2 regions of the Pseudomonas sp. GM24 genome follow, and region 2 is predicted to be linked to the other one. Evidence: predicted binding sites of a transcription regulator. Region 2 holds the regulator's gene; the other holds the start of a gene.
The links. Region 2 encodes FliA, which starts transcription of late flagellar genes. Its sites were predicted from a motif close to CTAAAGTTTNNNNNNNNNNNGCCGNTAA; they were not measured.

Region 1: the regulator FliA is predicted to act here: its motif matches at 3,052-3,079, upstream of PMI23_RS14695 (methyl-accepting chemotaxis protein).

Annotation. Positions count from the first base shown of each region.
Region 1 is NZ_AKJR01000115.1:35-7,309, forward strand. It holds gene PMI23_RS14685 (inorganic phosphate transporter) at 55-1,668, opposite strand; gene PMI23_RS14690 (transporter) at 1,894-2,916, opposite strand; gene PMI23_RS14695 (methyl-accepting chemotaxis protein) at 3,194-4,816, shown strand; gene PMI23_RS14700 (hypothetical protein) at 4,927-5,370, shown strand; gene PMI23_RS14705 (PepSY domain-containing protein) at 5,651-5,956, opposite strand; gene PMI23_RS14710 (glycerophosphodiester phosphodiesterase) at 6,119-7,246, opposite strand.
Region 2 is NZ_AKJR01000174.1:185-8,975, forward strand. It holds gene flhA (flagellar biosynthesis protein FlhA) at 11-2,140, shown strand; gene flhF (flagellar biosynthesis protein FlhF) at 2,152-3,492, shown strand; gene fleN (flagellar synthesis regulator FleN) at 3,609-4,439, shown strand; gene fliA (RNA polymerase sigma factor FliA) at 4,436-5,176, shown strand; gene PMI23_RS19205 (chemotaxis response regulator CheY) at 5,343-5,714, shown strand; gene PMI23_RS19210 (protein phosphatase CheZ) at 5,733-6,521, shown strand; gene PMI23_RS19215 (chemotaxis protein CheA) at 6,576-8,791, shown strand, end outside.

The sequences.
Region 1 (7,275 bases), on a different contig from region 2:
GACTGATACACCGCTATCGCGAGCAGGCTCACTCCTACAGGGGGTCTTCGTCCGTTAGAAAATTTGGGTGAACAGCCAGTAGAGGCTGCCCGACAGCAGAATGGCGGCGGGCAGCGTCAGCACCCACGCCATCAACAGATTGCGGATGGTCTTCATCTGCAACCCGCCACCGTTAGCGACCATGGTCCCGGCCACACCCGAGGACAAAACATGGGTCGTCGACACCGGCAAACCAAACATGTCCGCCGCACCGATGGTCAGCATCGCCACGGTTTCCGCCGAGGCGCCCTGCGCATAGGTCAGATGGGTCTTGCCGATCTTCTCGCCGACCGTCACCACAATCCGTTTCCAGCCAACCATGGTGCCCAACCCGAGCGCGATGGCCACGGCGATTTTCACCCACAGCGGAATAAACCGCGTGGCGTTGTCGATCTGCTGTTTGAACAACTGCAGTTTGCCGCTGGTGTCGGCGTCGAAATTGCCGACCTTGTTCTTGTCCATCAGGCGAATGCTTTCGCTGGCCAGGTACATGTCGTTACGCACGTTGCCCATGGCTTCGGCCGGGACTTTCGCCAGCGAACCGTAGCCTTTGACCTCTTCGCCGATGTGCCCGGTGAGGGCGGCAAGGGCGGGGATCAGTTGTGGCGTGGCGTCCTTGCTGCGCACGTAATCGGAGAGCACTGCACGCGGATCGGCGGGCGTCGGCAGCGGGGCACTTTTCACCAGCGCTTGCTGGGTGACTTGCGCCACGGCGGCGAACTGCAGCGATTGTTCTTCCGGCATGGTGCGGTTCAAGGCGTAAGCCATCGGCAGCGTGCCGACCAGAATCAGCATGATCAGGCCCATGCCTTTCTGGCCGTCGTTGGAGCCGTGGGCGAAGGACACGCCGGTGCAGGTCAGAATCAGCAGACCGCGAATCCACCATGGCGGCGGGGTATTGCCTTCCGGAGCCTTGTACAGCGAACGATTTTTCACGAAGGCGCGCAGCGCCAGCAGCAACAGCGCCGCGCAACCGAAACCTACCAGCGGCGACAGCAGCAAGGCGTAACCGATTTTAGTCGCCTGCGCCCAATCGACGCCGCTGGTGCCGTCACGGCCGTGCATCAACGCATTGGCCACGCCGACACCGATGATCGAGCCGATCAAGGTGTGTGACGACGACGCCGGCAAACCCAGCCACCAGGTGCCGAGGTTCCACAGGATCGCCGCGATCAGCAGGGCGAAAATCATCGAGAAACCGGCGGAAGAACCGACCTGCAGAATCAATTCCACTGGCAGCAAAGCGATGATGCCGAACGCCACCGCGCCGCTCGAAAGCAGCACACCGAGGAAGTTGAAGAAACCCGACCAGACCACCGCCACGTTCGGCGGCAGCGAGTGGGTGTAGATCACCGTCGCGACGGCGTTGGCGGTGTCGTGGAAACCGTTGACGAACTCAAAGCCCAGGGCAATCAGCAGCGCCACACCGAGCAACAGAAACGGCGTCCACGTGGTGACCACCGTGCCGAGTTCGTGCATGTCGTGCATCAGGCTGTAGGCGGTGAACAGCATCCCCATGGCCAACACGGCGAAAAAGATCACGTAGGTGAACGGACCGGTTTTCTTGTCGAGGGCTGGCCTGCCACTGTGGGCGGACGTGGGGCTGACGGTCAGGGAGGGAGTAGCCATGGCAGGACAATCCTGAGCGAGGGAAGGAATGTCGCCCATGATCGTTGCAGAATGTTACAGAGAGACTGCGCCATGTCAGTGTTTGGCTGAATACCCCAACCGTCGGTCTTCTGCTCGTTCCCACGCTCTGCGTGAGAATGACGCCCGGGACGCTCCGCGTCCCCTGTGACGCAGAGCGTCACTCGATGCATTCCCACGCAGAGCATGGGAACGAGCGTTGAGGCGTCAATAATCCCCGCGCTTGCGAAACGCCCAACGCCCGGCAATCACGGTAAACGTCGCCACCAGTGCGACCAAAATCCAGAACCCTTCCGGATCCTGCGACAACGGCACCCCGCCCACATTCATCCCGAAAAAACCGGCAATGATGTTGATTGGCAACGCAAGCACAGTCACCACCGTCAAAGTAAACAGCGTGCGGTTGCTCTGTTCGTTGAGGTTGGCGGCGATCTCTTCCTGCAGCAGTTTGATCCGCTCACCCAGTGCAGTGAGGTCGTTGATGATCAGCGCAAACTCCTCGGTGGATTTGCGCAGTTCCTTGACGTCCTCCTTCTGCAACCAGGGCGGCGGCCGATTGAGCAAACGCAATAACGAACCCGGCTCCAGCGCCAACAGCCGTTGCAGACGCACCAGCACCCGCCGGTTGGCGCCGAGTTCGGCACGGTTGGTCGACAGCCGCGAGGAGAGCAATTCATCCTCGACCTGATCGACGCTCATGCTGGTCTTGCGCACGATCTGCGTCAGCACTTCGCCTTGATCGCGCAGCAGATGCACAAGCAGTTCCGAGGGGGAACGAAAGCGCTCGCCGGCCTTCACCGACGAGCGCAGTTTGTCCACCGAATGCAGCGGTTGCAGACGCGCACTGACGATCAGTTTGCTGCGCACACAAACCCACAGCGTCGACACGTCCGAGGAGACCATGCTGCTGAGGTTGAACACCACATCGTTGACCACCGCCAACAACGCCGAATCGACATGCTCGATGCGCGTCGAGCGCGAGCCTTCGTGCAGCGCCTCGAAAAACTCTTCGGGCAATTGCAGATGACTTTTCATCCAGCGCTCGCACGCCGCATGCGCCAGATTGAGGTGCAGCCAAAGGAATTCACCGCTGTCGCTGTCGTCCTGCAAACAGCGCAACGCTGTGGCCGAATCGACTTCGCGACCACGTTCGCCGGGCAGGAAGCGATAGCCATAGAGCAGGCCGAACAGATCGGGGTCGCGATGGCTGATATCGAGGCTGTGGTTCATGAAGGCTCGCTGCGAGGAGGGGGCGTCGGTCGCGCAAATGGCAGGTTCACTGAGCCACATCATCGCAATGTCACATGACGTTTATGTGACAGCAAAGTGACGTCAAATCAGCGACTTACCGACGGTCGGATTTTCTTCAAGAAGCGCTCTGGCGCGCCGATCACAGGTGCGTTAGGTTGCGCGCCATTGGCCATGAACCAAGGCTCGCCGACATGGATGTCCGGCAAAATTTCACGCCTTACCGGGCGTGCCTCATCCCTGTCCTGAGTATCTTGCGATGCTGCAAAAATCCCTGAGAACGCAAATTCTCGCCCTGCTGAGCGGCAGCCTGTTGGCGGTGCTGTTGATTGCCCTGGCCTGTTTTCATTTCCTGTCCAACGGCGTGCAGAGTTACAGCCAGTTGATCGCCGGTCCCTTGCACACTTCGCAATTGATCGACGAGGCGAACCTGCAATTCAAGGTGCAGGTGCAGGAATGGAAAAACGTGTTGTTGCGCGGCAAGCAGCCGGCGGATCTGGCCAAGTACTGGGGGCAGTTCGAAGACCGTCAGCGCGATGTGCAGAACATCCTCGGTGAACTGGCCGGCCAGAAAGGTCTCGAGCCGAGCCTGAAAAACCGCATCGAACGTTTGCGTGATGAGCATCGTCAGTTGGGTTCTGCCTATCAGAAGGGCCGCGATGCCTACGTGGCTGCCGGTGGTGATCCGACGGCAGGTGACGCGGCGGTCAAAGGCGTTGACCGTGCCGCCAGCGATCAGATGAGCGAACTGGTCGCCGAGTTGCGCAAGCAAGGCACCGCGCAGTCGGCGCTGATCAGTGCCGAGGCTGATCGCACTGTGTGGCTGGGGCTGTTGGTGATGCTCGCGTCGGGTCTGCTGATCGGCCTGTTGAGCCTGTGGCTGGTCAACCGCAACCTGGTCGAGCCGATCCGTAAACTGATCGATTACGTCACCCAATTGAGTCGCGGCAAACTGGCCGAACGTGTGGTCAGCGACCGTCAGGATGAACTGGGCAATCTCGCTGCTGCCGCCAACACCTTGCGTGATTTTCTCGCCGAAACCTTCACCCGTCTGCAGCGCAGTGCCAGCGATCTGGACAGCGCCAGCGGCGAGTTGAACGCGATCGCCACGACCATGGCTGGCGGCACCAACGAGCAGTTCAACCGCACCGATCAAGTCGCTACGGCCATGAACGAAATGTCCGCCACCGCGCAGGAAGTGGCGCGTCACGCCGCCGATGCCGCGCGTGCGGCCGACGATGCTGATCAGTCCGCCCAACAGGGTGAAAAGGTCATGCAGAGCACCATCCACTCGATCACGCAGATGCGCGGCGAAATCGCCAATACCGCCACGGTGATTCGTCGTCTGGAAGCCGACAGCGGCCGCATCGGCAAGGTGCTGGAAGTGATTCGCGGCATCGCCGAGCAGACCAATCTGCTGGCACTCAACGCCGCGATTGAAGCGGCGCGGGCCGGTGAAGCCGGGCGTGGTTTTGCGGTGGTTGCCGATGAAGTGCGCAACCTCGCACAACGCACCGCCGAGTCGATCATCGAGATCAACCAGATCATTCAGAGCGTGCAGACCGGCGCGGTGGATGCGGCGCAAGCCATCGACAGCGGCCAGACGCGCAGTGATGAAAGCGTTGAGCAAGTGACCCAGGCTGGCGCGATGCTGGAGCGCATCACCCACGCGGTGGAAGCGATCCGCGACATGAACCGTCAGATCGCCACCGCTGCGGAAGAGCAGACCTCGGTGGCCGAGGACATCTCGCGCAACCTCACCGAGATCACGTCGATCGCCAGCACCAACCTCGACAATGTGCAGCGCACTGAAAGCGCCAGTCAGAACCTGCATAGCCTGTCGGGGCAGTTGAACGAAGTCACCGCGCGCCTCAGCGCCTGAGGTCATTGAACGTGTACCGATTCGGATACCGAGTCGGTACACAGTCGATCTCAAATTGATGCAGCCATGGTCGATGACCGGTTATCTATCACCGGCATTGGAGCCTTTCCATGGTCAGCATTACTTCAGTTTCGATCAATCAGACCGTCACGACACCCACCAGTAAAACCGCAATCAGCGACGTCGGTGACGAGACCTCGACCACGGCAGCCGCCAGCACTGGCGTGAAAGCGGACACCAGCAAAGTGGCTGCGGGCGGTGGTGCGGCACCCGCGGGTGACAGCGATTCCAGCAGTGAAGAATCGGATTCGGTGAAGGAACTGCGCAAGCAGATTGCCGAACTGCAGAAGCAATTGCAGGAGGAGCAGCAAGCGTTGCAAGCGGCGCAGGCGAAGCAGGAAAGTTCTGATGCCAAGGCGGCCGAAGTAGCCGCTGCACAGGCGCAGATCACCGCTACCTCGGCTTCCCTGTCTACCGCCACAGCCTCGCTGTTGCAGGCCTTGCAGGATTCTGACAGCAGCACTTCCGGTTCGCTGGTCAGCACCTCGGCGTGATGCCCTTCTCCCTCACCCTAGCCCTCTCCCAAGGGAGAGGGAACTGACCGTGGTGACTATTTGAGGTACGCCGACCTGAAATATCGAGGCGCATTCAGGTCTTGAGTAACCCCCGATCGGCTCCCTTTCCCCCTCGCCCCCTTGGGGGCGGTCCGACGTTTCGGGAGGGCTGGGGTGAGGGGGAGAAAATCTCACTGGCAACACATCAACCAAGCCAAACACCAGACACAAAAAAAGCCGCACGATCTTTCAATCGTGCGGCTTTTGGTGGTGCGTTCAATCAAGTGTCTTGCTTGTTGCTCAGCACTTTGCCGGTAGTTGCATCAAAGTCCACATCGAACTCTTTGCCATCAGCAGTTTTCAATTCAACTTCATACTCATAACCGTTGAAGTGGTTATCCAGGTCGGTGTCAGTAATCGTCGCACCCGGATGCAGTTTCAGCGCTTCGGCGTTCATCGACTCCAGCGACTTGATTTTGCCCGACTTAACCAGTTCAGGAATCTGGTCAACGCGAACATCAGCCTGGGCCAGGCCAGCGGTAAGAGTCAGGGCAGCGGCGGTAAACAGGGCAGTCAAAGTTTTCATCGGTTCGTTCCTTGGGGTGATTCGTTTAAGTGGCCTCAGGTTAACCAGTGCAACTTAACTCACCCTTAAAATCCCAAAGCCAAACAAAACGGGCAAGCCATGCACCTGCACAGAACCTGTGGGAGCGTGGCTTGCCCGCGATGAAAGCGCCTTGATTTAAGATCAGAAGCCGTTGTTCTTCAGTACCTGATCAACGCTGCCGGCCGCCGGGCGTTTATAGAACTTCAACAGTTCGCTGGCACGGTTGGTGAAGATGCCGTCGACACCGGCCGCCATGACTTTCTCGAAGTCCACCGGCTCGTCGACGGTGTAGACGTGCACTAGCATGCCCTGGTCGTGGGTGTATTTATTCATCCACGGTTGCACCAGATCCGAATAGCTCTGATCGCCACCCTTGGTCAGCTTCGCCGACGGGCCGGTACCGATTGCGCCTTGGGCCTTGGCGTAATCCACCCATTGTTTGAATTCGGCTTCGGACTTCGGCTCTTGTTTGCCGTAGAAAACGTTTTTGTCTTTCTCGCCGGATTCGGCAAACGTCACTTTCGATTTTGGCTCGATGCTGCCTTCGCCCACCCACAACAGGAGGATTTTCGGCACTTGCGGCATTTCTTTTTCCAGCAGTTCGAGGCTGTTTTTCTCGAATGTTTGCAGAATCACTTTGCCTTTGCCCTGACCAACGCCCAGTGCGCTCTTCGCCAGTTTCGAACCGGCCGGGCTCAGCCAGCCGCGATCCTGCAGTTTCTCTTTCAGGTCTTTCTCGATCCCGGGAAACAGTTGCGGCTCTTTGGTCTCGATGTACAGGCCCGGCTTGTGTTGCGGATTGGCTTGGGCGATGTCGATGATTTCATCAAGGGTCAGAATTTTCAGCCCGGCGTAAGTCGGGCGCGCGCGATCCGGGTACTTGGTGTTGAACCAGCTGCCGGCGTCGAGTGTTTTCAGTTCGGCCATGGTGAACGCGGTGGCCGAGGCGTCCTTGCGATCCGGGAATTTGGTCGCAACGTCAGTGGTGCGTTGCAGGTTGTCGTCGTGCAGGGCGAACAACACGCCGTCCTTGCTGCGCTGCAGGTCCATTTCCAGGTAGTCGGCGCCCAGATCGCGGGCCAGTTTGTAGGACGCCGCAGTGGATTCCGGCGCATCGAAAGAGGCGCCACGGTGAGCGATCACCGCCGGATGCGGGATGCCGTTGGTGGCAGCGATCGCTTTCGGATCAGTCTGGCTGGCGGCGTGCGCCTGACCGAGGCCGAGCAGCAGGCTCAGGACCAGGGCGCTTTTGGTGAAAGTGGCGGGCATGTTCGAGTTCCTTTCGCAGGGCAATTTCA
Region 2 (8,791 bases):
GGGAAAACCGGTGGATCGCTCTCAGTTATTCAACACTGCTCGCACAAACGTTGCCGACCTCAGTCGGGGCAATCTGGGCGTGCCGTTGTTGCTGCTGGTGATGCTGGCGATGATGATGTTGCCGGTGCCGCCGTTCCTGCTCGACGTGTTTTTTACCTTCAACATCGCGCTGTCGATCGTCGTTCTGCTGGTCTGCGTGTACGCGCTGCGGCCGCTGGATTTTGCGGTGTTCCCGACGATTCTGCTGGTCGCGACGTTGCTGCGGCTGGCGTTGAACGTAGCTTCGACGCGGGTGGTCATGCTGCACGGTCAGGACGGCCACGCCGCTGCCGGTAAGGTGATTCAGGCCTTCGGTGAGGTGGTGATCGGCGGTAACTACGTGGTCGGTATCGTGGTCTTCGCGATCCTGATGATCATCAACTTCGTCGTGGTGACCAAGGGTGCCGGGCGGATTTCCGAGGTGAGCGCGCGCTTCACCCTCGATGCAATGCCCGGCAAACAAATGGCGATCGACGCCGACCTCAACGCCGGTCTGATCGACCAGAACCAGGCCAAGATGCGCCGTCAGGAAGTCGCCCAAGAGGCCGAGTTCTACGGTTCGATGGATGGTGCCAGCAAGTTCGTCCGGGGTGACGCCATCGCTGGTCTGTTGATTCTGTTCATCAACCTTATTGGCGGCATGGCCGTCGGTATCTTCCAGCACAACATGAGCTTCGGCGATGCCGGTCGGGTTTACGCCTTGCTGACCATCGGTGACGGTTTAGTGGCGCAATTGCCATCACTGTTGTTATCGACAGCGGCGGCGATCATGGTGACCCGTGCTTCCGGTTCGGAAGACATGGGCAAACAGATCAATCGCCAGATGTTCGCCTCGCCGAAAGCGTTGGCGGTGGCGGCCGGTTTGATGGCCGTGATGGGCTTGGTGCCGGGCATGCCGCACTTCTCCTTCCTGAGCATGGCTGCGCTGGCCGCTGGTGGCGCGTACCTGTTCTGGAAGAAGCAGAACGTGGCCAAGGTCGTGGCGCTGGAAGAGGTCAAGCGCCAGCAGGAACTGCTGCCGTCGCCGGCCCGCGCCATGGAAACCAAGGAGCTGGGCTGGGATGACGTCACGCCGATCGACATGATCGGTCTGGAAGTCGGTTATCGCCTGATCCCGCTGGTGGATCGCAATCAGGGTGGGCAATTGCTGGCGCGGATCAAGGGCGTGCGCAAGAAGCTTTCGCAGGATCTGGGCTTCCTGATGCCGACCGTGCACATCCGCGACAACCTCGATCTGGCGCCGAGCGCCTATCGCCTGACTCTGATGGGCGTGATCCTCGCCGAAGCCGAGATCTACCCGGATCGCGAGCTAGCGATCAACCCGGGCCAGGTCTACGGCACGCTCAACGGTATCAATGCCAAAGATCCGGCTTTCGGTCTGGAAGCGGTGTGGATCGAAATCAGCCAGCGTGCCCAGGCACAATCGCTCGGTTACACCGTGGTCGATGCCAGCACCGTGGTCGCCACGCACTTGAACCAGATTCTGTACAAGCACTCCAGTGAGCTGATCGGCCACGAGGAAGTGCAGCAACTCATGCAATTGCTGGCCAAAAGCTCGCCGAAACTGGCGGAAGAGCTGGTGCCGGGCGTGGTTTCGCTGTCGCAACTGCTCAAAGTGCTGCAAGCGCTGTTGGCCGAACACGTGCCGGTGCGCGATATCCGCAGTATTGCCGAAGCCATCGCCAACAACGCTGCGAAGAGTCAAGATACCGCCGCGTTGGTGGCTGCGGTGCGCGTCGGCGTATCGCGCGCCATCGTCCAAAGCATTGTAGGCACTGAGTCGGAGCTGCCTGTGATCACCTTGGAGCCAAGGTTGGAACAAATATTGCTCAATAGTCTGCAGAAGGCAGGACAAGGCTCGGAAGAGGGCGTTCTGCTGGAGCCAAGCATGGCCGAGAAGCTGCAGCGTTCGCTCATCGAAGCGGCGCAGCGTCAGGAAATGCAAGGTCAGCCGGTGATCCTTTTGGTCGCTGGCCCGATCCGCGCGATGCTCTCGCGCTTTGGCCGCCTCGCAGTCCCTGGACTGCATGTGCTGGCCTACCAGGAAATACCGGACAACAAGCAAGTGACCATCGTTGCGACAGTAGGGCCCAACGGCTGAGGTAGTGGTTTATGCAAGTTAAGCGTTTCTTTGCCGCCGATATGCGTCAGGCCATGAAGCTGGTTCGTGATGAGCTGGGCGCTGATGCCGCCATTATTGGCAACCGCCGCATTGCCGGCGGTGTCGAGCTGACGGCGGCACTGGATTACAAATTGTCGGCGTTGGCGCCACGGGTTCCGAACATGGAGCTCGAAGACGAGCTGCGCAAGACCCAGTCGCGCATCGTCACCGCTCAGGCCGAGTTGAGCCTGCGTGGCGAAGCCGATGGCAACAGCAATCGCCAGATTTTCGCTGGCCTGCCGTTGACGGCCGGCCTGCCGCTGACCGCAGCTGAACCGCTGACCGAGCCGACCTACGCCGCTCCGGCGCGTCCAGCCCCGGCACCTGCGCAGTCTTCCGGCGGTGTTGATCCGCGCGCACTGGATTCGATGCGTTTTGAATTGAACAGCCTGCGCGAGCTGATGGAAGTCCAGCTCGGTACCCTGGCCTGGAATCAGCTGCAAGGCAGCCGTCCGGCGCAGGCCAATCTGTATCGCCGTCTGCAACGTATCGGCCTGTCCGGCCCGTTGTCGCGCGATCTGCTGGCGATGATCACCGATATCGAAGAGCCGCGTCAGGCCTGGCGCATGTTGCTCGCGCACCTGGCACGGATGATTGCCGTACCGGAAGTCGAGCCGCTGGAAGAGGGCGGTGTGATTGCCATGGTCGGCCCGGCCGGCATGGGCAAGACCACTACGCTGGCCAAGCTTGCCGCGCGTTATGTGCTGAAATACGGCGCGCAGAATGTCGCGCTGGTGAGCATGGACAGTTTCCGTATCGGCGCTCAGGAACAGCTGAAGACGCTGGGTCGCATTCTCAATGTGCCGGTGACCCACGTCGATCCGGGCCAATCGCTGGTGCAGGCGCTGGATCCACTGCTGCGCAAACGCGTGGTGCTGATCGATACTGCCGGCCTGCAAGCCAGCGATCCAGCCCTGCGCATGCAGCTCGAAAGTCTGGCCGGGCGTGGCATTCGGTCAAAAAATTATCTGGTCTTGGCAACCACCAGCCAGAAACAGGTTCTAACCGCCGCTTATCACAGTTACAAGCGTTGCGGGCTTGCCGGCTGCATCCTGACTAAACTGGATGAAACGGCCAGCCTTGGCGAAGTGTTGAGCCTGGCGATCAGTCATGAATTGCCGGTCGCGTACCTGACCGATGGCCCACGGATTCCGGATGATTTGCATCTGCCGCGTCGTCATCAACTGGTCAGCCGCGCCGTCAGCGTGCAAATGCAGGAAGAACCCAGCGAAGAAGCCATGGCTGACATGTTCGCTGATATCTATCACAGCCCGACCAAGCAGGTAGGCTGAGGTATTCATGAACAGTTTTTGTACCTACATCGATGGTCTGCCATGCATTGTTCCGGTTGTGAACGCGCAGCCAGTAATGTGGCCTCCGTCTATGCAAGACAAGGTAAAGAAATAACATGGGCAGCATGCATCCCGTACAGGTGATCGCGGTGACCGGCGGCAAAGGTGGCGTCGGCAAGACTAACGTGTCAGTGAACTTGTCGCTGGCGCTGGCAGAGCTTGGCCGTCGGGTCATGCTGCTGGACGCCGACCTCGGTCTGGCGAACGTTGACGTATTGTTGGGGCTGACCCCTAAGCGCACGCTGGCCGACGTCATCGAAGGCCGTTGCGAATTGCGCGACGTGCTGTTGCAAGGCCCCGGTGGCATTCGCATCGTGCCGGCGGCGTCCGGCACGCAGAGCATGGTCCACCTGAGTCCGGCGCAACACGCCGGCCTGATTCAGGCGTTCAGCGACATCGGCGACAATCTCGACGTATTGGTGATCGACACCGCTGCGGGTATTGGTGACTCGGTAGTCAGTTTCGTGCGCGCAGCCCAGGAAGTGTTGCTGGTGGTCTGCGACGAGCCGACGTCCATTACCGACGCCTACGCGCTGATCAAATTGCTCAACCGCGATTACGGCATGAACCGCTTCCGCGTCCTCGCCAACATGGCGCAGAGCCCGCAGGAAGGGCGCAACCTGTTCGCCAAGTTGACCAAGGTCACGGATCGCTTCCTTGACGTGGCCCTACAATATGTCGGCGCCGTGCCTTACGACGAAAGCGTGCGTAAAGCGGTGCAGAAGCAGCGTGCGGTGTATGAAGCCTTCCCGCGTTCCAAGTGCGCACTGGCGTTCAAGGCGATCGCGCAGAAGGTCGACACCTGGCCGCTGCCCGCCAACCCGCGTGGCCACCTTGAGTTTTTCGTCGAGCGCCTCGTGCAGCAAACGGCAGGGCCCGTGCTATGACCGCAAGCGGTATGAACTACTACAAGAAGTCGGCACGTGACGCGCAGTACGAACTGATCGAGCGTTACGCGCCACTGGTCAAACGCATTGCCTACCACTTGCTGGCGCGTTTGCCGGCGAGTGTGCAGGTCGAAGACCTGATCCAGGCCGGAATGATCGGTCTGCTCGAAGTCTCGACCAAATATGACGCCAGCAAAGGCGCCAGTTTTGAAACGTACGCGGGCATTCGAATCCGCGGCGCGATGCTCGACGAAGTGCGCAAAGGGGACTGGGCGCCACGCTCGGTTCACCGCAATACCCGTATGGTCAGTGACGCAATTCGCTCAATTGAAGCTAAAACCGGCCGTGACGCTAAAGATCACGAGGTTGCAGCCGAACTCCAATTGAGTCTCGACGATTACTACGGGATTTTGAATGACACCTTGGGCAGCCGCCTGTTCAGTTTCGACGACCTGCTGCAGGACGGCGAACACGAAGGGCTGCACGAGGATGGCGCGAGTGCTCATCTTGAGCCGTCGCGCGATCTGGAAGATGAACGTTTCCAGGCTGCGTTGGCGGACGCGATTGCCAATTTGCCGGAGCGTGAGCGACTGGTGTTGGCGCTGTACTACGACGAAGAGCTGAACCTCAAGGAAATCGGTGAAGTCCTTGGCGTCAGTGAATCGCGGGTCAGCCAGTTACACAGCCAGTGCGCGGCCCGTTTGCGGGGGCGTTTGGGGGAGTGGCGAGCGCGCTGAAGGCGGTGTGGGGACACTGCGAACGAGGCTGGTGCGGTGATGAACGGCACCGGTCTTGCTCTGTTGTGCTCCAGACAGTCTTCGAGTGCTAAGCCGATTGATTGAAGTGGCGCGTCCAGGTGCTGGGCGCGTTTAAGACTGCTTGGAGGTCGAATTGAACAAAGACATGAAAATCCTCATCGTTGATGACTTCTCAACGATGCGGCGGATCATCAAGAACCTGCTGCGTGATCTTGGGTTCACCAACACCGTCGAGGCTGACGATGGCGTGACTGCCATTCCAGTGCTCAACAGCGGCAGCATCGACTTTCTGGTAACGGACTGGAACATGCCGGGCATGACCGGTATCGACCTGCTGCGCCACGTGCGTGCCGATGAAAAGCTCAAGCACCTGCCAGTGCTGATGGTGACTGCAGAAGCCAAGCGCGAGCAGATCATTGAAGCCGCTCAGGCCGGTGTAAACGGCTACGTAGTCAAACCTTTCACGGCTCAGGCGTTGAAAGACAAAATCGAGAAGATTTTCGAACGCATCGGCTGATGAACGCGCGGGGGAGCTATGGAGCATAACGAATCTTCACAGGGCGATTTCGAGTCGACCCTGAAAAAACACGCGGTCGAACTGGTCGAAAGCCTTGAAAAAGGCAGGTTCGGCGACGCTGTGCAACTGATCCATGAGCTCAATCAGACCCGTGACCGTGGCCTGTACCAGGAAGTGGGCAAGCTCACACGTGAACTGCACAGTGCGATCGTCAACTTCCAGATCGACCCGAACATGCCGCAGGCCGAGGAAGTGTCGCAAATCACCGACGCCACCGAACGCCTGGGCTATGTGGTCAAGCTGACAGAGGCCGCGGCCAACCGCACCATGGATCTGGTGGAAAGCGCCACGCCGGTGGTCAATAGTCTGGCTGATGAAGCCCAGACCTTGAGCGCCGATTGGGGCCGCTTCATGCGTCGCGAGGTCGGGGCTGAAGAGTTCCGTGAACTGGCGCGCCGGGTCGACGGTTTTCTGTCACGCAGCAGCACGGACAACCGTGCGGTGTCGAGCAATCTCAACGACATCCTGCTGGCCCAGGATTACCAGGACCTGACCGGTCAGGTGATCAAGCGTGTGACCCAACTGGTCACCGAAGTCGAAAGCAATTTGCTCAAACTCGTGCTCATGGCCAGTCAGGTCGACCGCTTTGCGGGCATCGAACATGACCGCGCCGCGATGCTTGCAGAAAAAGATCCACAAAAACATCTCTCGCAGGGTGAAGGTCCGCAGATTCATGCCGATAAACGAGAAGACGTTGTGTCCGGTCAGGACGATGTGGACGATTTGTTATCCAGCCTCGGGTTCTAGAGTTTTGGAATTTTAGGTTTTTTGGGTTTTTAGACCTGTAGGAGCACCCCATTAATGAGCTTCGGCGCCGATGAAGAGATCCTTCAGGATTTCCTGGTTGAGGCCGGCGAGATTCTTGAGCAACTGTCCGAACAACTGGTCGAGCTGGAAAGCCGTCCGGATGACGCAGATCTGCTCAACGCAATTTTTCGCGGTTTCCACACTGTAAAAGGGGGCGCCGGCTTCCTTCAGCTCAATGAGCTGGTGGAGTGCTGTCACATCGCCGAAAACGTGTTCGACATCCTGCGCAAGGGTGAGCGTCGCGTTGATGCAGAACTGATGGACGTTGTCCTCGAAGCACTGGACGCGGTGAACAGCATGTTCAGCGAAGTCCGCGAGCGTGCTCCGATCACCGCCGCCACGCCGGAGCTGCTGGCCGCCCTGGCGCGCCTGGCCGAACCGCAAGCGGCGGACGCAGCCCCGGCTTCGCCGGTGGCCGAGATGATCGAAGAACTGGTCGTTGAAGGCGATTCCTCGGGCGACATCACTGATAACGAATTCGAGCAACTGCTGGACTCGCTGAACGCCGTCAAGGCCGAAGCCGAAGCCCCGGCCGCTGCTGCCCCTGCGCAAACGGCCGCTGAAGCCGCGAGCGATGAAATCACCGATGCCGAGTTCGAGTCATTGCTCGATCAGTTGCACGGCAAAGGCCAGTTCGCGGTGGACGCGGTTGCGCCAGTTGCGGCAGCTGCTGCGGCACCGGCCAAGGGCGACAGCTCAGACATCACCGACGACGAATTCGAAGCACTGCTCGATCAGTTGCATGGCAAGGGCAACTTTGCCGTCGATGCGCTGGAGTCGGCGATTGCCTCGGCACCGGCGCCTGCTGCTCCAGCGGCGGCTGCTGCCGGCAGCGATCTGATCAGCGATCACGAGTTCGAATCGCTGCTCGACGAATTGCATGGCAAAGGCAAGTTCACTGACGTTGGTGCCGCGACTGCCGGCGCCGCTTCGACGGTGGCTGCGCCTGCCGCCAAGGCTGCGGCCGCTCCCGCTGCTGCGCCGAAAGCCGCGCCCAAGCCTGAGCCAAAAGCCGAAGCGCCAAAACCGGCTGCCGCTGCTGCACCGGCTCCGGCCCGTGCGCCGGCGACACCGCCACCGGAAAAACCGGCGAGCGAAGCCGAAACCACCGTGCGTGTCGACACGGCACGTCTCGACGAAATCATGAACATGGTCGGCGAGTTGGTGCTGGTGCGTAACCGTCTGGTGCGCCTGGGCCTGAACAGCGGCGATGAAGCCATGCAAAAGGCCGTGTCGAACCTCGACGTGGTCACGGCTGACTTGCAGACCGCGGTGATGAAGACGCGGATGCAGCCGATCAAGAAGGTCTTCGGGCGCTTCCCGCGTCTGGTTCGTGACCTCGCACGTCAGCTGAAGAAAGAGATCAACCTGGAACTGGTGGGTGAAGAAACCGACCTCGACAAAAACCTTGTCGAGGCCCTGGCCGACCCGCTGGTCCACTTGGTGCGCAACGCCGTCGACCACGGCATCGAGTCGCCAGAAGAACGCGAAGCGTCGGGCAAGGCCCGTGGTGGTCGCGTGGTGCTGGCAGCCGAGCAAGAGGGCGACCATATCCTCCTGTCGATTTCCGATGACGGCAAAGGCATGGACCCGAATGTCCTGCGTGCCATCGCGGTAAAACGCGGTGTGATGGACAAGGACGCGGCCGATCGCCTCAGCGATACCGAGTGCTACAACCTGATTTTCGCCCCGGGTTTCTCGACCAAGACCGAGATCTCCGACGTGTCCGGCCGTGGTGTCGGCATGGACGTGGTGAAGACCAAGATTTCCCAGCTCAACGGTTCGATCAACATCTACTCGACCAAGGGCCAGGGCTCGAAGATCGTCATCAAGGTGCCGCTGACCCTCGCGATCATGCCAACCCTGATGGTCATGCTCGGCAATCAGGCGTTTGCGTTCCCGCTGGTCAACGTCAACGAAATCTTCCACCTCGACCTGTCGACCACCAACGTTGTCGACGGCCAGGAAGTGGTGATCGTGCGGGACAAGGCGCTGCCATTGTTCTACCTCAAGCGCTGGCTGGTCAGCTCCGCCGCTCACGAAGAGCAGCGTGAAGGCCACGTGGTGATCCTTTCGGTGGGCACGCAGCGGATCGGCTTTGTCGTCGATCAACTGGTCGGTCAGGAAGAAGTGGTCATCAAGCCATTGGGCAAAATGCTGCAGGGCACTCCGGGCATGTCCGGCGCCACCATTACCGGTGACGGCCGCAT